Regions from separate parts of the Clostridium felsineum DSM 794 genome, predicted to be linked through region 1. Evidence: riboswitches for the same ligand, from Rfam matches in the RefSeq annotation. Region 1 holds a riboswitch; the other holds the start of a gene.
What was found. Region 1 has a riboswitch for thiamine pyrophosphate ahead of thiS (sulfur carrier protein ThiS). Riboswitches for the same ligand answer to the same signal wherever they lie in the genome.
Positions count from the first base shown of each region.

Region 1 (12,264 bases):
TTTAGATTCGAGTAATTATTTTCAAGATATAAAATTTCTTCTGGAGATGCCATCATGGATACAATTTCTCCTGAAGCAAAAGCCTTTGGCGTATCCTTTCCAGGTTCAACACTTATATTTGTATTTCCCTTAATTATATCAAAAAGAAAACTTGAAGCTTCTTTAAATTTATCATTCTTTATATTAACCTTATTATTGCTATCTAAAAAATTAACTCCTAATTCTGTATTTTGAACATTATAAATATCGCTTAAATCTGAAATGTATGTTAAATTTTTTCCATTCTGTTTAACTGCATTTCCAAGTTCATTGTATTCCTGCCAGGTTTTTATGTCCTCTGGCTTAACATTTAAACTATTTAGTATATCTGATCTATAAAACATGAATAACGGCTCAGTATACCAAGGATAACCGTAAACCTTTCCTTCATTAGTTAAATTATGAACTTTATTAGATAAGAACATATCGCTTTTTATATCACTATCAGAAGACATATTAACAAGCTTTTGATTAAATTTATCAATAAAACTAGATGCATTTAAATCTCCAATTTCCACAACATCAGGAAGCTTTGACTTATTTTTAACATTACTTTCGTAATTCTTCATTATGTCTTCCTCAGTCATAAACACTGGATTTACAGTTATGTAATCATATTTTTTATTAAAATCATTTATTTGATCTTTTATTATATTTTGATCTTTACTATTTATCCATATAGTTATACTTACTTTTTTTTGAGTGGTATTTGGGTTAGATTTAATTGCATTAGTGTTTTTTGAAGTACCACAAGCTGAAGCGTAAAAAATTATACTAGAACTCATAACTACAAACAAAAAACTTTTAAAAAATCTTTTCATACTCTTTTGGTTACTGAAAACTTATATTTTTTATACTTCATTCCTATAATTCTAGCTGTTTTGCAGTAACTCTCTCCCTTCTTATTCTTAAAATATTTTACGTTTTAATTTTCATTTTTTAAATTAGTAATCTTTTATATTTTATAACTATATTCCTATTCAAATTATATAATAACATTTTATTTTTAAGCAGTCCACAAATAGAATTTCCAGTACCCAATCTTGTATTATATTTTCTCCATATTAATACCACTATATTACCTTCATTGTAAACTTTTTTCATACATTATTTAAAATCATGCCCTTGTAAATATTTTTAATTTGTGGTATTTTAACTTGTGTAATGGGAAGTATCTATCTTTAGAACTTCACCTAAGTTTTTTATTAAGTATATAATAAATTTGCCCATATCAAATGAGTGGGACAACTAACTTAATATCTTGATATATAAAAAGCAAAGGTTTGTTTTTTGATACTACCCTTTTATGAAGACTATTTTAAATAGCTTTAAGGAGGATTATTTAATGAAAAATACTACTGAAACTTTTAGAAACGCAAAAACAAAACAAGAAAAACTTGTAATGTTAACAGCCTATGATTACTCTACAGCCAAGATAATTGATTCATGTGATATCAATGGAATTCTCGTAGGAGATTCTCTCGGTATGGTATGTCTTGGCTATGAAAATACATTAAGTGTAACAATGGAAGATATGATTCATCACACCAAAGCCGTAGTACGTGGTGCAAAAAATACTCTTGTTGTCGCAGATTTACCATTTATGTCCTATCAAACCTCAATTTACGATGCAGTTTTTAATGCTGGAAGACTTATTAAAGAAGGTCATGCCACTGCAATTAAACTTGAAGGCGGCGCTTTAGTTTGCGATAGAATAAAAGCAATAGTCGACGCCCAAATTCCTGTAATGGGCCATATCGGTCTAACTCCCCAATCTGTAAATGCCTTTGGCGGTTTCAAAATTCAAGGAAAAAGTATAGATAAAGCAAAACAATTAATTGAAGATGCAAAAAAAATAGAAGAAGCTGGTGCTTTTGCTATAACCCTAGAGGGAATTCCAGAAAAACTCGCTAAATTAATAACTGAAAGTATAAATATACCTACTATTGGAATTGGCGCAGGGAAATACTGTGATGGTCAAATACTTGTATATCAAGATATGCTTGGTATGTTTGATGATTTGGCTCCTAAATTCGTCAAAAAATATGGTGATATCGGAAAAAATATGCGAGAAGCTTTTAATAGCTATGCAAAAGAAGTGCGCTCTAGTGCTTTTCCAGATGAAGCACATTCATTTAAAATTGATCAGAACATTATAGATGAACTGATTAAATAGGAAAGGAAGTAAATGTAATGGAAATTTTACATTCAATTAGTGATGTCAAAAAATACGTAAAACGCTTTAAAAGTGAAGGACTAACCATAGGACTAGTTCCAACTATGGGCTATCTACACGAAGGACATAAAAGTTTAATTGAAAAAGCCTCTTCAGAAAATGATAGAGTTATAGTCAGCGATTTTGTAAACCCAATCCAATTTGGACCTAATGAAGATTTAGATGTTTATCCAAGAGATTTAGAACATGATGCTAAACTTTCAGAAAGTGCTGGTGCTTCAATCTTATTTAATCCAGAACCTTCTGAAATGTACTTTGATGATGCAGTTACCTTTGTAAACTCTTCTGAAATAACCGATGTACTTTGTGGTGCTAGACGTCCTGGTCACTTTAGAGGTGTTTGTACTGTGGTTACTAAATTATTTAATATAGCATGCCCTGATAAAGCTTATTTCGGTGAAAAAGATGCTCAACAGTTAGCTGTAATTAAAAGAATGGTACGTGATTTAAATTTTGATATTGAGATAGTTGGCTGTCCTATAATTAGAGAAGAAGATGGACTAGCTAAAAGTTCAAGAAATACTTACCTCTCACCTGAAGAACGAAAGGCTGCAACTGTTCTTTCTAGGAGTTTAAATAATGCAAGGGAAATTCTTAAAACTGGTGAAAGAGATGCCGATAAAATAATAAAAGCTATAACTCTAGATATAGAAAAAGAGCCATTAGCAAAAATAGATTATGTTGAAGTTGTAGATAGTCTTTCCTTAAAATCCGTTTCTAAAATTGAAAAATCAGTATTAATACCTATTGCCGTTTATATAGGTAAAATAAGACTAATTGACAATTTCACCTTTAATATATAAATTACTCTGGAGGAATAAAATGCAATTAAATATGTTAAAATCTAAAATTCATAGAGCAACAGTTGTTCAAGCTGAATTAAATTATGTTGGAAGTATAACAATAGATAGAGATCTTATGGATAATGCTAACATACTTGAATACGAAAAAGTAGAAATAGCAAATATAAATAATGGTATGCGATTTGAAACTTACGTAATAGCTGGAGAACGTGGAAGCGGAATGATATGCCTTAATGGGGCTGCTGCTAGATGTGCCCAAGCTGGTGATAAAGTAATAATAATGTGTTACTGCACTTTAACACCTGCTGAAGCTTCAGAATACAGACCAAAAGTTGTATTTGTAAATGATGATAATACCATATCAAAGGTTACAGAATATGAGAAGCATGGAACAATTGAATAAATAATAAAAATAGTCTACTATGAACACCTTAAGGTTTCATAGTAGACTATTTTTACTCCCCAAATATACTTCTAACCCACTCTACACTTAAATTAAACCAAGAAGCTAAATGAGGATTTATATTTCCTCCTGCATCTGTTTCTTTAGTTCCAAGTGACATTCCATGTTTTCCATCTGGATAAATATGTAGTTCAAAAGAAATTTGAAGTTTAGAAAGCTGATCTACAAATAACATAGAATTTTGAACTGGCACTACCTTATCATTAAAAGTATGCCAAATAAAAGTAGTTGGCGTTTTTTCTGATACCTGTTTTTCTACTGATACTTCGTAGAGTAACTTTTTATCTGGATTTTCTCCTAGTAAGCAGTTAAAGGATTCTCTGTGTGCAAATTCTCCTGAGGTTATTACTGGATAGGATAGTATAAGTGCATTTGGTTTTAAAAATTCTTTTCTTATTCCTTCTTTATTGAACAATTCATCTTTAAACCATTTAGTTCCTAACATTCCTGCCAAATGTCCTCCTGCTGAAAATCCACAAACAACTATTTTTTCTTTATCTATATTCCACTTATCTGCATTTTCCCTTATTATAGTGATTGCTCTTGCTGCATCAAGCATTGGCTTTGGATATCTATTAGGATAAACACTATAGTGAAGAACAAATGCACTAAATCCAGCTGCATTATAGTTTACAGCTATAGGTTCTCCCTCTCTAGGTGATGTATGATTATATCCTCCACCTGGTAAAATTAAAATTGCTACTCTTTTTTTATCTCCATCTAAAATATAAGTTTCCATCGTTGGTCTAAAACTCTTATCGCAGCCCTCATAAGAAAGTCCGTTCCATATATCAATAACCCTATTTATCACTTAAAACTCCCCCAAAAAAAATTAATAACTTATCTCTTCTAATATTTCACGTTCCACTTTATTTACATCAGGTACATAGCTTTTAATAAATTTAATTTTTCCTTCTATCGTATATTCACCAAGTGATGCTGGAATTAGTACACTCTCTCCAAATTCTATTTTTTCTTTTCCTTCTTTATATGATATTTCTCCAAAGCCATCAACGCACGTTAAAATATAAAATCTCTCTTCATCGCTTGTTTCGCTAACCTTATCTGAAACATCATAAATTTCAAGCGAAAAATCTCTTCCAAGGCAAAAATAAGTTTTTTCATAACCATATCGTATTACTTTTACTCCCTTACTTTTTTTCCCTTTAAGGTTTAAATCTATAACATCAAGTGCTTTTTTCACATGAAGCTCCCTGCCTCTATTATAATCATATACTCTATAGGTTGTATCGCTATTTTGCTGTATTTCCGCTACTGTAACTCCCCCTCCTATAGCATGTATCATACCACTTCTTACAAGACACACGTCTCCTTTTTTTACATGTATTTTATTCATGTATTTATCAAGCTTTCCTGTTTCTATGCCTTCTTTAAGTAATTCTTTAGTACAATTTTCTGTAGTTCCTACTACTAATGCCGCCCCATCTTCTGCATCAATTACATACCAAACCTCTGTTTTACCCATATCATTCTCTATTTTTTTTGCATATTCATCATTTGGATGTACTTGAACAGAAAGATCACTTTTAGCATTTATAAGCTTTATAAGAAGAGGAAACCATTCTTTTTTTATTTTTGTACCTATAACTTCACTCTCTTTTTCTTTTATTAAATCATCAAGTCTTTTACCCTTAAATTCACCATTAGAAATTACACTTGTTCCATTTTTATGACAAGCTACGTCCCAACTTTCCCCAATACTGCCTTCAGGTAAATCCTTCCTAAACTTTTCTAAATCTCTTCCACCCCAAATTTTTTCATAATATAAATGTTTAAATTTTAATGGATACATATTTATATTCGCTGCATAAACATTTAGTATAAGTTATAATGTTATAACGTTTAATGTAAAAGCAGCTCCACCCTCCTTTATACTAAAATATCTTTCCCTACTTTTAGTTATTATTTTAACACAAAATTGTAACATAGTAAAATTAGTCTATAAATATTTTATGCTTAACTTTATCTAAGTAGATATATCCTTGTTATTAAATTCGAATAACTTTCCCTCTTTCTTTTCCACTTCATATACTGGACAATGAATATACTCCTTTGTAATATTTTTAATTTTTTCTTTATTTTCTTCACTGCAATTTAATCCTAAGTATATTCCTTCAGGCTTTATAGGACAAATAATACCTGAGTTCTTATCCTTATGTGCTTTTAATATTATTCTCCATTCTTTTTCATAACTCCAGCTTACATGCTTTATTTGCATAAGAAAAAAAAGTAGGTACATTCTATCTTCTCCATCATCCTTAAACACCCTTTCTAAAAACTTTGTAATATCGTATTTTTCAGTTTCATACCTTATTGGAATTATATACTTTGAAAATTTATTCATATAGTTTAAATCAAAGAAATTATATTGTATGCAAATTCCAGTATGATTGTTTGCATAATGTGCCCACATCGGCATACTATTAAGCTCTTCTGAAAAGCAACATATTTTTATATTGTTTCTAAGTCCATTAATATAGTCTTCTATACTGACTTTATTAGTATAATTTGAGAGTACAGCTTTATCAAAAAAAACTCCACATGAATCAAAAGGATCATTAAATTTATCCGGATTTGCGAACCATATTTTATTATCTTTAAGTGCACTAAGTCTGTTTTCGTCAATGATTTCATACTTATATAACTTTTTAGGAAAATTTCTATACTTTAATTTATAAGCTTCGTCTTTTCTGCCATCAAAAAGTAGCTTAATAAATTCATCTATCCATTCCATTTTACATAATCTCCTTAAAATAGTATAAGCTTTATTCTTTCCATTTTAATAAGATATTATAAAATAAAAGATTTCACACGTTTATATATTTATAGCATGTGAAATCTTTTATTTTATATAATTTTTTTGATAAGTCTTTTAACTACAGCGGGATCTTTCATAGCAGAAGACATAATTGCAGCTCCCTTAGCACCTGAATTCATTACTTCTACTATATTTTTTTCACTAATACCCCCAATGGCAATTTCAGGTATAGTTATCTCCCTTGCTATATGCCTTAAAAACTCCGTTCCTTTTCCTTTAAGTCCCTTTTTACATTCTGTTTCATATATATTTCCCACAAGAATGTAGTCCGCCCCATTTTCCTCTGCTCTTTTAGCTTCCTCTATACTATGAATGGATACTCCATTTTTTATAATTTTACTTCCACCTTTTTGAATAAAATCTATGAATCTTGACTGGTATGCATATGCTTTTATTTCTTCCGCTACTCTTAAGTTTCCATTTACAATTAAATTAGCCTCATACCTATCAGTAATATCTTTCATTTTACTGGCAACCTTATATAATTCTTCATAACTTAAATCCTTTTCTCTTAAAATTATATTTTTAGTGCCATAATCTAGTGCCTTTTCAATACATCCAAATAAATTATCATGTAAAATTAATTTTCTATTAGTAACTACATAAATCATAATGCATTTTCAAAATCCTTGAATACAGGATTGTATCCTAATTCTTTTATTTTATTATAAACCTCAGCTACGCTTCTTTTATCATTTGTATCAAATTGTCCTTCTCCCTTATCCTTTATACTATGTCCTCCAACTTCTGTGGAAACCCCCGCTGACATTTTTGTAACTCCCATTGGAATTAGACTATCTCTAAAACTTGCTGGTTCTCGTGTGGTTATATTAGTCCCTGCTCTTGGCAAAAACATTTTATAAGCTAAGATTACCTGTACAATATTTTTATCATTTACATCATATACATCATTAAAACTTCCTGCATGTGGCCTTATTCTTGGAGCTGACATAGAAATTTCAACGCTTGGAAACTTTTCTTGTATATACATAGCATGTAATCCTGTAAAAAATGCTTCTTGTCTCCATTTATAAAGACCTAAAAGTGCTCCTGCTCCTATAGAATGAATACCTGCCTTGCAAACTCTTTCTGGTGCATCGAGTCTAAATTTAAAATTCTTTTTTGGTCCACTTAAATGTACCTTTGAATATTTTTCTTCATTATAAGTTTCCTGATAAATAGTCAAACTATCTGCGCCTGCCTCTACCAACTCTTTGTATTCATCAACTTCAAGTGGATATATTTCTATACATATTGAACTAAAATATTTCTTAAGTAGCTTTATTGCATCTCTTATATAGGAAACAGGGGTTTGAACCTTTGATTCACCTGTAAGAACTATTATATTCCTCATACCTGTTTCATATATAGCTTTAGCTTCTTTTTCTATTTCCTCCATGGTAAGCTGTTTTCTTTTTATTTTATTTTTTACATTATATCCACAATAAGCACAACCATTAACACAAAAATTTGCAATATATATAGGCGTATATAACACTACCGTTTTTCCAAAATTTTTAAGTGATATTTCTCTAGCCTTTTGTGCCATAACCTCTAAATAGTTTTCTGCTGCAGGTGATAGCAGTTTCAAAAAATCTTTTTCATGAATAATATCTTTGTGTAATATTTTTTCTATATCTTCCTTTGTTACTTTTGAAAAAAAGCTTTCAAAATCAAAATCCCTATATTCCTGTAATTTTTCATAAAAACTCATTTTATTCACTTCCTATCGTAAAAATCCTGTAAGTGGAGATGATGCTGATGCATATTCTCTTTCTGCTCCAAGCTTTGCTCTATATGCCATTCTACCTGCTCTAACTGCAAGCGAAAATGCTTCTGCCATATCTACTGGATCTTCTGCTGTTGCTATAGCTGTATTTACAAGCACTGCGTCAGCTCCCATTTCCATAGCTAATGCCGCATCAGAAGGTTTTCCTATTCCTGCATCTACAACTACAGGCACTTCATTTATTTCTTCTATTAAAATTTTAAGCATTTCTTTAGTCCTAAGTCCCCTATTACTTCCAATTGGAGCTCCTAGTGGCATAACAGCTGCTGCTCCAACATTTACAAGTCTTCTCGCATCCATTAGATCTGGATTTATATATGGAAGCACAGTAAAGCCTTCTTTTACTAAAGCTTCAGTAGCCTTTATAGTTTCATAATTATCTGGCAATAAATATTTATTATCTGATATAACTTCTATCTTAACCCAATTTCCACAACCAGCCGCTTTAGCTATTTTAGCTAGTCTTATAGCTTCTTCAGCATTTCTAGCCCCTGACGTATTTGGAAGAAGTATTAAATCTTCGCCTATAAAATTAAGTATATTATCATTCTGAGATGTTATATCAACTCTTCTAAGCGCTACCGTAATAACCTTTGATTTTGACTTATTCATAATTTGTGGTATTAATTCATTAGAACTTAATTTACCTGTCCCAACAAAAAGTCTATTTTCTAATTTAACTGAACCTATTTGCAATTCGTCCACTTTAATTCCTCCTAAATTTTATTTATCTTCCATTATTATTCTAAGTACTGCATTTGCCTCATGATTAGCTGCTATAGAAACCCTTGGTGCCATAAGTCCTAAACCCACTTTTGCCTCATTTTCTCCATCACCTACAAGATAAAAATTTTCATTTATTTTTTTTGTTACTATGCTATTACTAGTAAAATATCCTGCCATACCAGAAGCCCCAACTATTTTTTTGTCCTTCATTTTGGTAAGAACACTATTTACAAGCTCTGACTTACATATTGGATTATCAAAAGCTTCTACAACTATATCAACAGCCTTAAAAATCTCTTCTACATTTTCTTCACTTATAAAAGCATCTATTGTGTCCACTTTTACAAATGGATTACACTCACTTATTATTTGTTTAAGTGCCTCTGTTTTTTTCATACCTATATGTTTTATAAAATAATGCTGTCTATTTAAGTTACTTGGTTCAACCACATCAAAATCCACAAGTAATAACCTACCTATACCTATTCTGGCAAGGCTCACAGCAACATTTGATCCTAATCCTCCAAGACCAGCTATACCAACAAATGCCTCCTTTACCCTTGTATGCACCTTAGGTGTATGTCTTGCCACAAGCTGTGCTTCCATATCTTCTTTTTTAGGTATCTCACCTTTTTTTATAAAAACGATGTTATCTTCTTTTTTTAACACTACATTTTCTTTCATAATAAAACCATTATAAATAACAACATCTGCATCACTTTTTATTTCTTCTTTAAGCTCCATTAGTGTAGTATTAATTCCAACCTCTCGGGGTCTTTCATTTACATATACTCTCATTTTTAGCCTCCTCCAACAAATCTAATTATTTCTACTTTAGAGTCACTTGAGAGTTTTTTTCGTTTGTATTCATTTTTATCAACTATTTCTAAGTCCACTTCCACAACTACTTTATTACTTTCTATGTTCAATTTTTTTAAAAGTTCATAAACTGTTGTTTCCTCATAAAGTTCCATGTCTTTTCCGTTTACTACCATTAAATCACCTCTTTTATATAAATAAAAAAGAGAAGCAAAATTGCTTCCCTCATAACTTTCAATTAAAACATATAAACTTCTGCGCAGAATTATATGTAATAAGATCTGATGATATTATCTCCCTACGTTGGCATTATCCAAATCAGGTTATGAGGGTCTGGAATCACATTCCACTCTCAGCCTGTCTACAGGCTCCCCAGTAACAATATTTAGTTTTTATATTTTTAATTTAGCATAACAAAACAAAAAATGCAAATTTTTATTGAAGCTATTTTAAATTTTCATTACTTAAAATGTATAGAAAACCATGCAATGGATATAGATATATAATACTTACTCCACATAATTTATGTTTTAAAAATTTAATAATATTATTTTTAAGAAATATTTTTTAATGATATAATATTGTATAAATATTTTCATTAGGAGTGTTTATGGAAAAACTTGATAGAATAAATTTAATATTAAATCATAGAAATTTTAAAAATTATTTATCCAAAACCCTAAAATATGAAAAGGGTCGAAAATTTTGTTCTCATACCTTAGAACATTTTCTTGATGTTGCAAGAATCTCGTACATAATTGTTCTTGAAGAAAAGCTAGACATAAAAAAGGATATAATTTATGCCTCTGCCCTCCTTCACGATATAGGTAGATGGCAACAATATGAAAGCGGCATTCCTCATTCTACTGCAAGTGCAAACCTTTCAATAGATATCTTAAAAGATTGCAACTTTAATTCTTTAGAAATTGAACTTATAATTGAAGCTATTAAAAATCATGGAAAAGTAAATTCAATTTCGCATTTAAGCTCTATACTTTATAGAAGTGATAAACTTTCAAGAAATTGCTTTAATTGTTCTGCTTACGCAGAATGTAATTGGAGTTACCATAAAAAAAATTCAAGCATAAAATATTAAGGAGTAATCAAAATGAGAATAGGTAACAAAGATTTTTTAATAGGTAAAAGGACCTATATAATGGGAATTTTAAATGTAACACCTGACTCCTTCTCTGATGGAGGAAAATTCAACAATTTAGATAATGCCCTAAAACATGCTGCTAAACTTATAGAAGATGGTGCAGACATAATCGATATTGGTGGTGAATCAACAAGACCAAATCATTCACCTGTTGATAAAAACGAAGAATTAGACAGAGTTATTCCAATAATAGAAGCTTTAGTTCATGAGTTTGATATTCCCCTTTCAATAGATACTTATAAAGGTGAAGTAGCTGAGGCTGCCTTAAAAGCTGGTGCTCATCTTGTTAATGATGTATGGGGTTTTAAAAAGGATTCATATATAGCTAAGGTTGCTGCAAAATATGATGTTCCATGCTGTCTAATGCATAATAGACAAGACTTAAATTATATTGATTTTCTTGAAGATGTCATTAACGATTTAAAAGAAAGCATTAATATAGCACTAGACGCAGGTGTAAAAAAAGAAAATATAATGATAGATCCTGGAATAGGTTTTGCTAAAAGCTTTGAGCAGAATTTATCTTTAATGAATAATTTAGAAAAACTTAAAATTTTAAATTTTCCTATGCTTCTAGGTACTTCTAGAAAATCTATGATAGGTAATATTTTAAATTTGCCACCAAACGAAAGAGTTGAAGGTACAGCTGCAACTTCAGTTATCGGAGTTACTAAAGGCTGTGATTTTATTAGAGTTCATGATGTTCTTGAAAATAAAAGAGCCTGTACTGTAGCAGATGCCATATTAAGGAGATGAGCAAACTTTGGACAAAATAACTATAGAAGATTTTGAAGTATTTGCGTATCATGGTGTGTTGGAAGAAGAAAAAACACTTGGACAAAAATTTTTATTATCCCTATACTTAGATTTAGATTTAAGAAAATCAGGGATATCAAAAGCTTTAAATGATACCGTAAATTACGCTGAACTATTAGATAATATAGAAGAAGAATTTACAAAACAAAGTTTCGATTTAATAGAAACTGCTGCTGAAAAAATAGCAGAGTTTATTTTGCTAAACTACAATTTAGTTAAAGCCGTTAAGGTAATCCTAAAAAAACCTTGGGCTCCTGTAAAAAAACATGTGAAATGTATTTCTGTAGAAATCGAAAGAAGTTGGCATACAGCTTATATAGGTCTTGGTTCTAATATTGGAAATAAAGAAGAAAATTTAAAAGAAGCCCTTGCACTTATAGAAAAAAATTTCCAATGCGTTTTAACTGAAGTTTCTAATTTCTATATAACAAGACCTGTTGGTTATTTAAATCAAGATAATTTTTTAAACTGTGCTGCTGAAATAAAAACCTTAATGTCACCAAACGAACTAGTGGACTTTTTTCTAAGAATTGAAGAAACCTTAAAACGAAAAAGAACAGTACACTGGGGACCAC
Region 1 is NZ_CP096980.1:1,030,593-1,042,856, reverse strand. Features, by position in the region: gene CLFE_RS05015 (ABC transporter substrate-binding protein) at 1-860, opposite strand, end outside; gene panB (3-methyl-2-oxobutanoate hydroxymethyltransferase) at 1,385-2,215, shown strand; gene panC (pantoate--beta-alanine ligase) at 2,233-3,078, shown strand; gene panD (aspartate 1-decarboxylase) at 3,098-3,481, shown strand; gene CLFE_RS04995 (alpha/beta hydrolase) at 3,534-4,352, opposite strand; gene CLFE_RS04990 (type I phosphomannose isomerase catalytic subunit) at 4,374-5,354, opposite strand; gene CLFE_RS04985 (DUF2971 domain-containing protein) at 5,529-6,296, opposite strand; gene CLFE_RS04980 (thiamine phosphate synthase) at 6,410-6,991, opposite strand; gene thiH (2-iminoacetate synthase ThiH) at 6,988-8,094, opposite strand; gene CLFE_RS04970 (thiazole synthase) at 8,107-8,874, opposite strand; gene thiF (sulfur carrier protein ThiS adenylyltransferase ThiF) at 8,893-9,693, opposite strand; gene thiS (sulfur carrier protein ThiS) at 9,696-9,890, opposite strand; TPP riboswitch at 9,992-10,099, opposite strand; gene CLFE_RS04955 (HD domain-containing protein) at 10,325-10,810, shown strand; gene folP (dihydropteroate synthase) at 10,823-11,629, shown strand; gene folK (2-amino-4-hydroxy-6-hydroxymethyldihydropteridine diphosphokinase) at 11,637-12,264, shown strand, end outside.

Region 2 (12,264 bases), 1.0 Mb from region 1:
CAACCAACAAAGCTGTAAGGTGGACATCCTCTAATAATTCAATTGTTTCTGTAGATAATATTACAGGTAAAATAACAGCAGTGAGTGCAGGAGAAGCGTCAGTAACTGCAACTACAATTGATGGAAATAAAACAGGGGTTTGTAACATTGAAGTTAAAAGTACTGAAAATGATGGCGTATCCGTTTCGTATAGTGCAAATGTAGATAGTAGAGGATGGCAAAATTCAGTGAGTGACGGAGAAATTTCAGGGACGGTTAATGAAAGCTTGAATACACATGGGTTTAAAATAGAACTTTTAAATGCTCCAGAAGGTGCAGGTATTGCTTATAGTACAAAAGTAGCAAATAGTGGATGGACATATCTTGTTAGAGATGGAAAAGAGTCAAATGTAGATGAGCCTTATGCAAATATTGAAGCAATAACAGTTTCTCTTTTGAATATGCAAGGATACCATGTTGAGTATCAAGCTCAAATACAAAATATAGGTTGGCAGACTTGGGTAAGTGATGGACAAATAGCAGGAACTCTTGATAAAGGTTTAAGACTTGAAGCTTTAAGGATTAGAATTGTAAAAAAATTTGATGTACAGTACAAAGCACAATTTGAGAGCACTGGATGGACGAATACCTCTGCTAGTGATGGGGCAGTAATAGATACATCAGGACAAGCATTAAAAATGGAGGCACTTAAAGTTAATCTTCAAAATGCACCTAGTGGTGCAAGAGTTGAATATCAGGCTCATGTTGAAAATGTAGGGTGGATGGATCCAGTTTATGATGGAGCTGCTGCTGGGATGGAAGGACAAGGATTAAGAATAGAAGCTTTGAAAATGAAACTTATAAATGCTCCTAATTTTAGTATAAGGTATCAAGTGGATATACAAGGAATAGGATGGACAAATTGGGTTAGTAATGATGAGATTGCAGGCACAACTGGGGTAGGACTTAGAATACAAGGCATAAGAGCAGAGGTGTATTTTGATAATGGTACGGATAAATCAATGGCAACAACTCCATCAGAAAATCCAACAGCAGCACTTTTAACCTCAACAAACTATAAATTGTCTGAATATTTACGTTCTTCAGCTAATATACAAGAAACTAATCAAACAGCAATAAAGCTTCATGGGGGAGTAAACAGTAATAATTGTGTGTATTTTTCAAGTACAGCCTTAAGGAGTGTAGGTATAAATGTTCCAACAGATATGTGTAATACAGGTGTATATACTAATTTCTTAGCGTCTCTTGGATGGTCAAAACAGCTGGATCGAGACTTTTTAACTCCAGGAAGTATATGTTTCACATATGATGGTGACTATACTTGTCCTACGCATACTTATGTGTTTTTGGATTGGGTAAATCCAGATGATCATACACTAGCATACATTGCAGACAATCAAAGTAGTAGTGTTCATATAAGAAGCTTAGTAGAAACAGAACAATTCGATCCTTTTGTATATTTTATGCATGAATAAATAACAAAAAACTAAAGGGATATGAGTACATTATTATACACTCATATCCCTTTAGTTTTTTGTTAAATGCAATTTATTTTTTACATCAAATTAAAATAAATCCAGGAATAAACAGAATAACACGAACATTAAAGTTTTAAAATGAATATTTAACAGTCACAATACGAACAATATAAAATTAAAATGTCATAATGTTATTGACTTATGAAAAATATTATGCTAACATAAAATCATGTTGACGAAGAAAATTCACAAATGAAATTCTAAGTAGGAGGCATTTCAATGAAGGTTGCTATTATATTTGGAAGCAAATCAGATACTGAAAAAATGAAGGGTGCAGCTAATGCACTTAAAGAATTTGGAATTGATTATAAAGCTTATGTATTATCAGCTCATAGAGTACCAGAAAAATTAAGCGAAGTTATTAAAAATCTTGAAGAAGATAATTTTGAGTGCATAATTGCAGGGGCAGGCTTAGCAGCTCATCTTCCAGGAGTTATAGCTTCTCAAACTACACTTCCAGTTATAGGAGTTCCTATAAATGCGGCACTTGATGGTCTTGATTCTTTATTTTCAATAGTTCAAATGCCTAAAAATATACCAGTTGCGACTGTGGGTATTAACAATAGCTATAATGCAGGAATGCTTGCAGTACAAATACTTTCGATTAAATATCCTGAAATCAAAGAGAAACTTGTGAAATTCAGACAGGAAATGAAAGAAAACTTTATAAAGGATAATGAAGAAGGAGTGCAATTTTAAAATGGAAAAAAAAGAAATGTTATATGAAGGAAAAGCTAAAAAGGTATATGCTACAGAGGATTCAGATAAGGTTGTTATATATTATAAAGATGATGCAACAGCATTTAATGGAGAAAAAAAAGGTCAAATCGAAGATAAAGGAGTTCTTAACAATAATATAACTTCAATGCTTTTCGAATTATTAGAAAAACATGGTGTTAAAACTCATTTTGAAGAAAAATTAAATGATAGAGAACAACTTTGCAAAAAGGTTGAAATAGTACCACTTGAAGTAATAGTTAGAAATGTAGCAGCAGGAAGTATGGCAAAAAGACTTGGCCTTGAAGAGGGATATGAGCTTAAAACAACAGTTTTTGAATTATCATATAAGGATGATGATTTAGGCGATCCACTTATAAATGATACTCATGCCGTTGCTATAGGAGCAACTACTTTTGAAGAATTACATAAAATCTATGCTATGACTAAAACAGTAAATGATGTACTTAAAGACTTTTTCCATAAACAAGGAATAAAATTAATTGATTTTAAAATAGAGTTCGGAAGATTCCATGATGAAATAGTACTTGCAGATGAAATATCACCAGATACTTGTAGATTATGGGATGAAAAAACAAATGAAAAGTTAGATAAAGATAGATTTAGAAGAGACATGGGCAATGTGAAAGAAGCTTATGTTGAAATACTTAATAGAATAACAGGAAAATAGACATAATAAGTGTATGGGCTATTGTGCTAATAAATATAGTACTATAGCCTATATTTAACCTACTGCAATTTAATTATTTATCTTTATATAAAAGAGAAGGAGATAGGTATGATAGAAGAACAGTGCACAACTGAAAGAGAAGATTTAGATAAATTTAAAGAAGAATGTGGTGTATTCGGGATTTTTTCAAACAAAGATATAGATGCATCTAGACTAACTTACTATGGTTTATATGCACTTCAACATAGAGGACAAGAAAGTGCTGGTATTGCGGTATCTAATGGTAAAGAACTTTCTATTTATAAAAATATGGGGCTTGTGGCAGATGTATTTAATCCTGAAATCATAAATTCTTTAGTTGGAAATTCAGCTATAGGTCATGTAAGATATTCAACAACAGGAGGAAGTAATGTAAATAACGCTCAGCCTATAATGAGTAATTTTAAATTAGGTTCTATAGCTATTGCTCATAATGGAAACCTAGTTAATGCCGATGTTATAAGAGAACTACTTCAAGATGGGGGCACTATGTTTCAAACCTCTATTGATACAGAAGTAATCTTAAATCTTATAGCTAGAGGTGCTAAAAAAGGAATAGAAAAAGCAGTTGTAGATGCAATTCAAGCAGTTAAAGGTTCTTATGGAATCGTAATACTTACAAATGATAAGTTAATAGGTGTAAGAGATCCTAATGGTATAAGACCACTTTGTATTGGAAAAATTGATGATAGTTACATAATTTGTTCTGAAAGTTGTGCACTAGATACTGTAGGTGCTGAGTTTGTAAGGGATGTAAATCCAGGAGAAATAGTAATAGTAGATAAGGATGGACTTAAAAGTATAAACTTTGCAGAGAAAACAAAGTGTGAAACTTGTGCTTTTGAATACATTTATTTTGCTAGACCTGATAGTGTAATAGATGGAATAGATGTAAATAAGTCAAGAGAACTTGCGGGAGAAGAATTGTTTAAAGCTTCACCGGTTGATGCTGATATAGTTATTGGAGTACCTGATTCAGGAATACCAGCGGCTATTGGCTATGCTAGAGCTTCTGGGATACCATACACTTTAGGACTTATAAAGAATAAATACATAGGAAGAACCTTTATAACTCCTACTCAAGAGCTTAGAGAAAAAGCGGTATCTGTTAAATTAAATCCTGTAAAATCAATAATAGAAGGAAAAAAAGTTGTTTTAATAGATGATTCTATAGTTAGGGGAACTACAAGTAAAAAACTTGTTGATCTTATACGTAAAGCCGGAGCTAAAGAGGTACATTTTAGAGTATCTTCACCTATAGTAAAATTTCCATGCTACTTTGGAATAGACACTCCTTATAGGAAAGAGCTTATTGGTGCACACAGAAAGGTTGAGGAAATAAGGGAATTTATAGGAGCAGATAGTTTGGGGTATTTAAGTATGGAAGCTCTTTTAAAAACTCTTGGAGAAAATAAAAAATTCTGTCTTGGATGTTTTAGTGGTATATATCCAGTGTCAGCACCAGTTGAAGCTGATAAGGATAGACTTGAAGTATAAAATTTTTGAAAGGTTGTGTACAAATGGTAACATATAAGGATAGTGGAGTAAATATTGAAGAAGGATATAAATCTGTAAAACTCATGAAGGATTATGCAGCTAAAACTTTTATTCCTGGTGTAATAAACAATCTTGGAAGTTTTGCTGGTATGTTTGAAATAGGAAGCGGATATAAAAATCCAGTTTTGGTATCAGGAACAGATGGTGTTGGCACAAAGCTTGCGGTTGCATTTGCTACTAAAAAATATGATACTGTTGGAATAGATTGCACAGCTATGTGTGTCAATGATATTCTTTGCCATGGAGCAAAACCAGTATTTTTCTTAGATTATATAGCTTGTGGTAAGCTTGAAGCAGAAGTTGCCTCAGACTTAGTTAAAGGAGTTTCAGATGGATGTAGTCAAGCTGGATGTGCTTTAATTGGTGGAGAAACAGCTGAAATGCCGGGTTTTTATAAAGAAGGAGAATATGATTTGGCTGGATTTGCTGTGGGGCTTGTAGATAAGGATAAAATAATTGATGGCAGTAAAATTGAAGATGGAAATGTACTTATAGGTATAGCATCTTCTGGAATACATAGTAATGGATATTCACTTGTAAGAAAGTTAATAACTAATTTTGACGAAGAATTTAATGGAAAGACAATGGGAGAGGAATTATTAACTCCTACAAAAATATATGTAAAGCCTGTTTTAAAGGTTTTAGAAAACTTTGATGTAAAAGGTATGGCTCATGTAACTGGGGGCGGTTTTTATGAGAATATACCAAGAATGTTCAAAGGAGATTTTACAGCTGTAATAAACAAGGAAAGCTTAGAAATTCCAGAAATATTTAAACATATAATGTCACTTGGAGTTGATGAAAATCACATGTTTAATACCTTTAATATGGGAATTGGTTTTGTGATTTGTGCAGCTAAGGAAAATAAAGACGGAATAATTAAAATGCTTAAAGAGGCTGGAGAAAATGCATATGAAATTGGATACGTAAAAGCTGGAGGTAATGGAGTATGTATAAAATAGCTGTTCTCGTTTCTGGGGGCGGAACAGATCTTCAATCCATAATCGATGCTATAGAAAATGGATATATAAAAAATTGTGTAATCGAAGCTGTCATAAGCGATAAAAAAGGGGCTTTTGCAATAGAAAGAGCAGAAAAACATTCTATCAAAAATTATGTTTTTGATAGAAAAGAATTTAAAGGAGCTGTATGCGATGAAGTATTAAAACTTCTTGGGGGCAAGGTTGATTTAATAGTTCTCGCAGGTTTCCTTTCAATACTTAAAGGGGACTTACTAAATAAATTTAAAAATAGGATAATAAATATACATCCATCTCTTATACCGGCCTTTTGTGGAAATGGTATGTATGGAATGAAGGTACATGAGAAAGCTATAGAATATGGGGTTAAGCTTTCAGGTTGTACAGTCCATTTTGTAGATGAGGGAACAGATAGTGGTCCTATTATACTTCAAAAAGCAGTAGAGGTTTTAGATACTGATACAGCAGAAACACTTCAAAAGAGAGTTTTAGAAGTGGAACACAAGCTTCTCCCAGAGGCAGTAAAATTATTGGCTGAAGGAAAAGTTCACATAGAAGGAAGACATGTTAAAATTATTAAATAAGGAAAGGAAGTGAAGATATTTTAACTTTTCATTGAAAGTTAAAATACTAAGTATGATAAAAAGAGCACTTATAAGCGTATTTAATAAGGATGGAGTTTTGAAATTAGCAAGATTTTTAAATGAAAAAGGTGTAGAAATACTATCAACTGGCGGAACCTTTAAACATCTTAAGGAAAATGGTATTCCAGTAGTAGAGGTTTCAGATGTTACAGGCTTTGATGAAATACTTGATGGAAGAGTAAAAACACTTCATCCTAAAATACATGGCGGAATTCTAGCTATAAGAGATAATAAAGAACATATGGAAACTATTAAAGAAAAGGGAATAACACCTATTGATATGGTAGTTGTTAATTTATATCCATTCTTTGATAAGGTTGCTTCAGACATAAGCTTTGAAGAGAAGGTTGAATTCATAGACATTGGTGGACCAACGATGATAAGAGCAGCAGCTAAAAACTTCCAGGATGTTGTAGTTTTAACAGATGTAAATGATTATGATGATGTAATTAATCAGATAGAAGAAACTGGTGAAGTTTGCTATAATACAAAGAAAAGATTGGCAGGAAAAGTATTTAATTTAATGTGCGCTTATGATGGTGCAATCAGTAGATTTTTACTTGAAGATGAATATCCTGAATATTTAGCTGTACCTTACAAGAAGAAAATGGATTTAAGGTATGGAGAAAACCCTCATCAATCAGCAGCTTTTTATGAGGCGGCTTTTGGAAATGGAGCAATGAAAGGATTTGACCAGCTTAATGGAAAAGAACTTTCTTATAATAATATAAAGGATATGGATATAGCTTGGAAGGTTGTTAATGAATTTGAAGAAACAGTATGCTGTGCTTTAAAACATAATAGTCCATGTGGTGTGGCTATGGGAGATACACCTGTGGATGCTTACATAAAGGCTTTTGAATGTGATGATACTTCAATTTTTGGTGGAATTGTTGCCTTAAATAAGACAGTAGATAAGGCTGCTGCAGAAGAAATGGTTAAAATATTTTTGGAAATAGTTATAGCTCCTGATTTTACAAGTGATGCACTAGAGGTACTAAAGTCCAAGAAAAATTTAAGAGTTATAAAAGCTAATAAAAAGCCTTCTGATAATTTTGAACTTGCAAAGGTTGATGGCGCAATGCTTGTTCAAAGTGCAGATGATAAACTTACTGAAAAAATAGAAGTAGTTACAGATAAGAAGCCAACGGATGATGAAATGAGAGATATGATTTTTGGAATGAAAGTAGTAAAGTATGTAAAATCCAATGCTATTGTTGTTGTAAAAAATGGTGCAGCTGTTGGAATTGGTGGAGGTCAGGTTAATAGAATTTGGCCAGCTAAAGATGCAATGGAAAGAGGAAGTGGTGCTACTGTTCTTGCATCAGATGCTTTCTTCCCATTTGGTGATATAGTAGAAGAAGCACATAAAAATGGAATTAAAGCTATAATTCAACCAGGTGGATCTATAAGAGATAAGGAATCCATTGATGGCTGCAACAAATACGGAATTTCAATGGTTATGACAGGAACAAGACATTTTAAGCACTAGTTTATATTTGGAGGTTAATGTATGAAGATTTTGCTTATAGGTTCAGGAGGACGTGAACATGCTATGGCATGGAAAATGGCACAAAATAGCACTGTTGAAAAAATATATTGTGCACCGGGAAATGGCGGAAGTGCAAAAGAAAATAAATGTGAAAATGTAAACTTAGAAAAAACAGAAGAACTTATAAAGTTTGCAAAGGAAAATAATATAGATTTAACGGTAGTCGGACCTGAAGCTCCTCTTGTTGAGGGAATAGTTGATGAATTTAAAAAGGCAGGACTTAAAATATTTGGACCAGGTAGTTTAGGAGCTAAGCTTGAAGGAAGTAAGTCTTTTTCTAAGGACTTTATGAAAAAATACAATGTTAAAACAGCTGAATATGCAGTCTTTGAAGATGCTAGTAAATCTCTTTCCTATTTAAAAAGCTGTTCATATCCTATAGTTATAAAGGCAGATGGTTTGGCAGCAGGCAAGGGAGTTGTAATTTGTGAGGATTACACTTTAGCAGAAGAAACTATTAAATCCTTTATGGTTGAAGATGTTTTCAAAGGTTCTGGAAAAAAAGTTGTAATTGAAGAATACTTAGAAGGTGTAGAGGCTTCAATTCTATCAATTACAGATGGAAAAACTATAATTCCTTTTGTGTCTTCAAAGGATCATAAACAAATTTTTGATGACAATAAAGGACCCAATACAGGTGGAATGGGAGCTATTTCTCCAAATCCCTACTGCACAGAAGCTGTACTTAAAAGTTTTAATGAAGAAATTTTAAAGCCTACTTTGGTAGGTATTCAAGAAGAAAGAATGGATTTTGTTGGAATAATTTTCTTTGGACTTATGATAACAAAAAAAGGAGTATATCTTCTTGAATACAATGTTAGACTTGGAGATCCAGAAACACAAGTAGTTTTATACTTAATGAAAAGTGATTTTGTTGATTTAATAAATGCTGCAATAGACAAAAAACTTAGTGATTTTGATTTAAAGTGGCATGAAGGAAATGCTTGCTGTGTAGTTGCTTCTTCAAAGGGATATCCTAAAAAATATAATACGGGTTATGAAATAAGTGGAATAGATGATGCAGGGGATAAAGTATTTTGTGCAGGTGTTAAGTTAGAGGATGGAGTGTATAAAACCTCAGGGGGAAGAGTTTTGTGCGCAACTGCTAAAGGAACTACTTTAGACGAAGCTATAGAAAGAGCTTATAGGGATATAGAAAAAATTAAATTTGACGGAATTTACTATAGAAAAGATATTGGAAGAGCAAAATAGGGAATATAGCTATTTACATTTGAAAAAATAAGTGGTAGCATAAAGATGCTGACAAAATTTAATATGTAAATTAGTGCTAGGGGTGCCTTTTGGCTGAGAGAAGTTATAAAAACTTTAACCCTTTGAACCTGATTCGGTTAATTCTGACGAAGGAAAGCTTTTATAACGTTAACTTAAAGCACTATGTTTATAGTGCTTTTATTTTTTTATTAGGGAGAAAAAAATGTTTGTAGATGCACATAATCATTTGGACTTTTTTGAGAGTAAAGAAAAACTAGACAAGGCATTAGGCATTATAAGAAATGAAGAAATACTTACACTTGGATGTTCCATGGATTGTAAAAGTTATGAATTTACGAAAAAACTAGCCGTGAAAAATAAAAATATTATTCCTTGCTTTGGTATTCATCCTTCTAAAGCTCATGAAAATTATAAAAAACTTGATAAATTTCATGAATATATAAAGGAGAGCAGAATAATAGGAGAAATAGGGCTTGATTATGTATGGGTTAAGGAAAAGGAAAAATATCCTTATATGAAAAAAGTTTTTATATATTTCTTAGAGCAAGCCAGAAGATACAATAAAATAACTAATATACATACAAAGGGTGCAGAAGGAGAAATATATAATTATATAAAAAAGTATAAGCTTAAAACACCTATAATTCACTGGTACAGCGGTGATAAAGACACTTTAAGAAAGCTTTTAGAATATGGCTGCTATTTTACTATAAGTGTTGATATTGAATATTCTAAGCTTTCTAAGGAAATTGTTCAATTCCTTCCTCTTGATAAAATACTAACAGAAACAGATGGACCAACTTCTCTTCAGTGGGTCAATGGAAGATATGGTTATCCAAGTGTAATTAAAGACATAGTAAAGGAAATAGCTAAAATAAAAAAGGTTAAAGAAGGTGAAGTTGAAAAAAGCATATTGAATAATTTTAAATCATTAATTTAAGAAAGAAGGATTTGTATTATGAAACCAGTTGTAAATGTAAGCTTGCAGGTACTTCCAGTTGTTGAGGAAAAAAGACTATATGAGGTAGTTGATAAGGTAATAGAATACATAAAAGCTTCAGGTGTAAAGTATATAGTTGGACCTATGGAAACTACTATGGAAGGTGATTTAGATACACTCATGGAAATAGTAAAAAAGGCTCAGGAAATATGCATTAAGGAAGGCTCAGAGAGAGTTGCATCTGTTGTAAAAATAGATTATAAGGCTGAAGGCGTGACTATGAATGAAAAAGTGGGAAAATATAAAGAATAAATTATATCCAGTAGCCGCTATAATAATTGTAATAGCAATGTGGCAGTTTATAGTGGATTTTAGAAAAATACCAGGGTATATAATTCCATCACCTAAGGATATATACCTAACATTAATTAGTGAGTTCAATGTGATAATTGACAACACGAAAGTTACAATTTATGAAGCACTTGTGGGATTTCTTATTTCTATAATTTTTGCTTTTATACTTGCTATAATAATGGATAGTTTTAAGGTTATTAGAAAGGCCATTTATCCTATAGTTGTTATCTCACAAACTATACCAACCATAGCAATTGCACCACTTTTTATAATATGGTTTGGCTTTGGTCCGCTGCCTAAGATAATAGTGGTTGTAATAACTTGTTTTTTTCCTATAGCAATAAGTCTTGTGGATGGTTTTGAAAAAATTGATAAAGACTATATAAATCTATTTAAAAGTATGAAAGCATCTAAACTTCAAATTTTCTATCATTTAAAGCTTCCATCCGCTATGGTAAATTTATTTTCTGGAATTAAAATAGCATGTACCTATATGATTATGGCAGCAGTTATAGGTGAATGGTTAGGTGGAGATGGAGGCATAGGTGTTTATATGGTAAGAGCAAAAAATGCCTATGCGCTAGACAAGGTTTTTGCAGCAATTGTCGTCATTGTGGTTATAAGTATAGTGTTAATTTATATTGTAGATTTTATCCAAAAGAAGATAATTCATTGGAAATAAGGAGAGCGATTAAAGTGAAAAAGAAAAGAATATTATCATTAATATCTGCAGTTGTTATGACAGCAATTGCTATTACAGGGTGTGCATCTAGTAGCAGTTCAAGTACTAAATTAGATAAAACGACTGTAATACTAGATTGGACACCGAATACAAATCATACTGGAATGTATGTAGCTTTAGATAAAGGTTACTATAAAGAAGAGGGTTTAGATGTAAAAATTCAACAGCCTTCAAGTGGCAGTGTTACTAATCTAATTGCTACTAATAAAGGAGATTTTGGTGTAAGCTATCAGGAAGATGTAACTTATGCTTTAACAAGTAAAACGCCACTTCCTATTAAGGCAATTGCAGCAGTTTTACAGCACAATACCTCTGGATTTGCAGCACCTAAAAGTAAAAATATTAAATCTATTAAGGATGCAGAAGGAAAAGTTTATGGTGGCTGGGGTTCACCTTCAGAGGAAGCAGTCATAAAGGCTATAATGGAGAAAAATGGAGCGGATTTTAGTAAGCTTAAAATAGTTAATATAGGAAATGATGATTACTTTGCAGCTACGAAAAAGAACGTGGATTTTGCTTGGATATTTGAGGGCTGGACAGGAATTGAAGCCAAATTAAAGGGTATTGATTTAGATTATGTAGCAGTTAAAGATTTAGATCCAGCACTTGATTATTATACCCCAGTTATAATAACAAATAATAAGATATTAAAAGAGAATCCAGATAAAGCTAAGAAATTTATGCGTGCTACAAAAGAAGGATATCAGTATGCAGCTAAACATCCAGAAGAAAGTGCAAAAATACTAAGAAAATATGCACCTGAAATAGATGAAAAATTAGCAGTAGAAAGTCAAAAATACATGGCAACTCATTATGCAGATGATATGTCAAAATGGGGAGAAATGAAGCCTAGTGTTTGGAAAAATTATGCTGATTTCCTAAAGAGCAAGGGGCTTATAAAGAAGGAGCTAAATGTTAAAGATGCATTCACAAATCAATTCTTATCAAAATAATAATAGAGTAAAGGTTATAGAAATCAAAAATATAACTAAAAGCTTTGATAAAGAAATTATACTAAAGGATGTTTCACTTTGCGTAAATAAAGGAGAATTTGTTTCGATTGTAGGACCTAGTGGCTCGGGTAAAAGTACTTTATTTAATATAATAGCGTCACTTATAGAAGTTGATAAGGGAGAAGTTAAAGTTTCTTCAGATATAGGTTATATGCAGCAAAAGGATTTATTAATGCCTTGGAAAACAGTTTTAAATAATGTTGTACTGCCACTTGACTTAAAGGGTGAAAATAAAAAGCAATCTAGATTAGAGGCTAAAAAGTA
Region 2 is NZ_CP096980.1:2,065,150-2,077,413, forward strand. Features, by position in the region: gene CLFE_RS09735 (Ig-like domain-containing protein) at 1-1,475, shown strand, start outside; gene purE (5-(carboxyamino)imidazole ribonucleotide mutase) at 1,758-2,237, shown strand; gene purC (phosphoribosylaminoimidazolesuccinocarboxamide synthase) at 2,239-2,946, shown strand; gene purF (amidophosphoribosyltransferase) at 3,055-4,482, shown strand; gene purM (phosphoribosylformylglycinamidine cyclo-ligase) at 4,506-5,504, shown strand; gene purN (phosphoribosylglycinamide formyltransferase) at 5,492-6,106, shown strand; gene purH (bifunctional phosphoribosylaminoimidazolecarboxamide formyltransferase/IMP cyclohydrolase) at 6,159-7,658, shown strand; gene purD (phosphoribosylamine--glycine ligase) at 7,680-8,930, shown strand; TPP riboswitch at 8,999-9,102, shown strand; gene CLFE_RS09775 (TatD family hydrolase) at 9,154-9,891, shown strand; gene CLFE_RS09780 (MTH1187 family thiamine-binding protein) at 9,910-10,203, shown strand; gene CLFE_RS09785 (ABC transporter permease) at 10,175-10,927, shown strand; gene CLFE_RS09790 (ABC transporter substrate-binding protein) at 10,942-11,940, shown strand; gene CLFE_RS09795 (ABC transporter ATP-binding protein) at 11,900-12,264, shown strand, end outside.
Region 2: it holds a riboswitch for thiamine pyrophosphate, as region 1 does, so the genes downstream of both, CLFE_RS09775 (TatD family hydrolase) here and thiS (sulfur carrier protein ThiS) in region 1, are expected to answer to the same signal.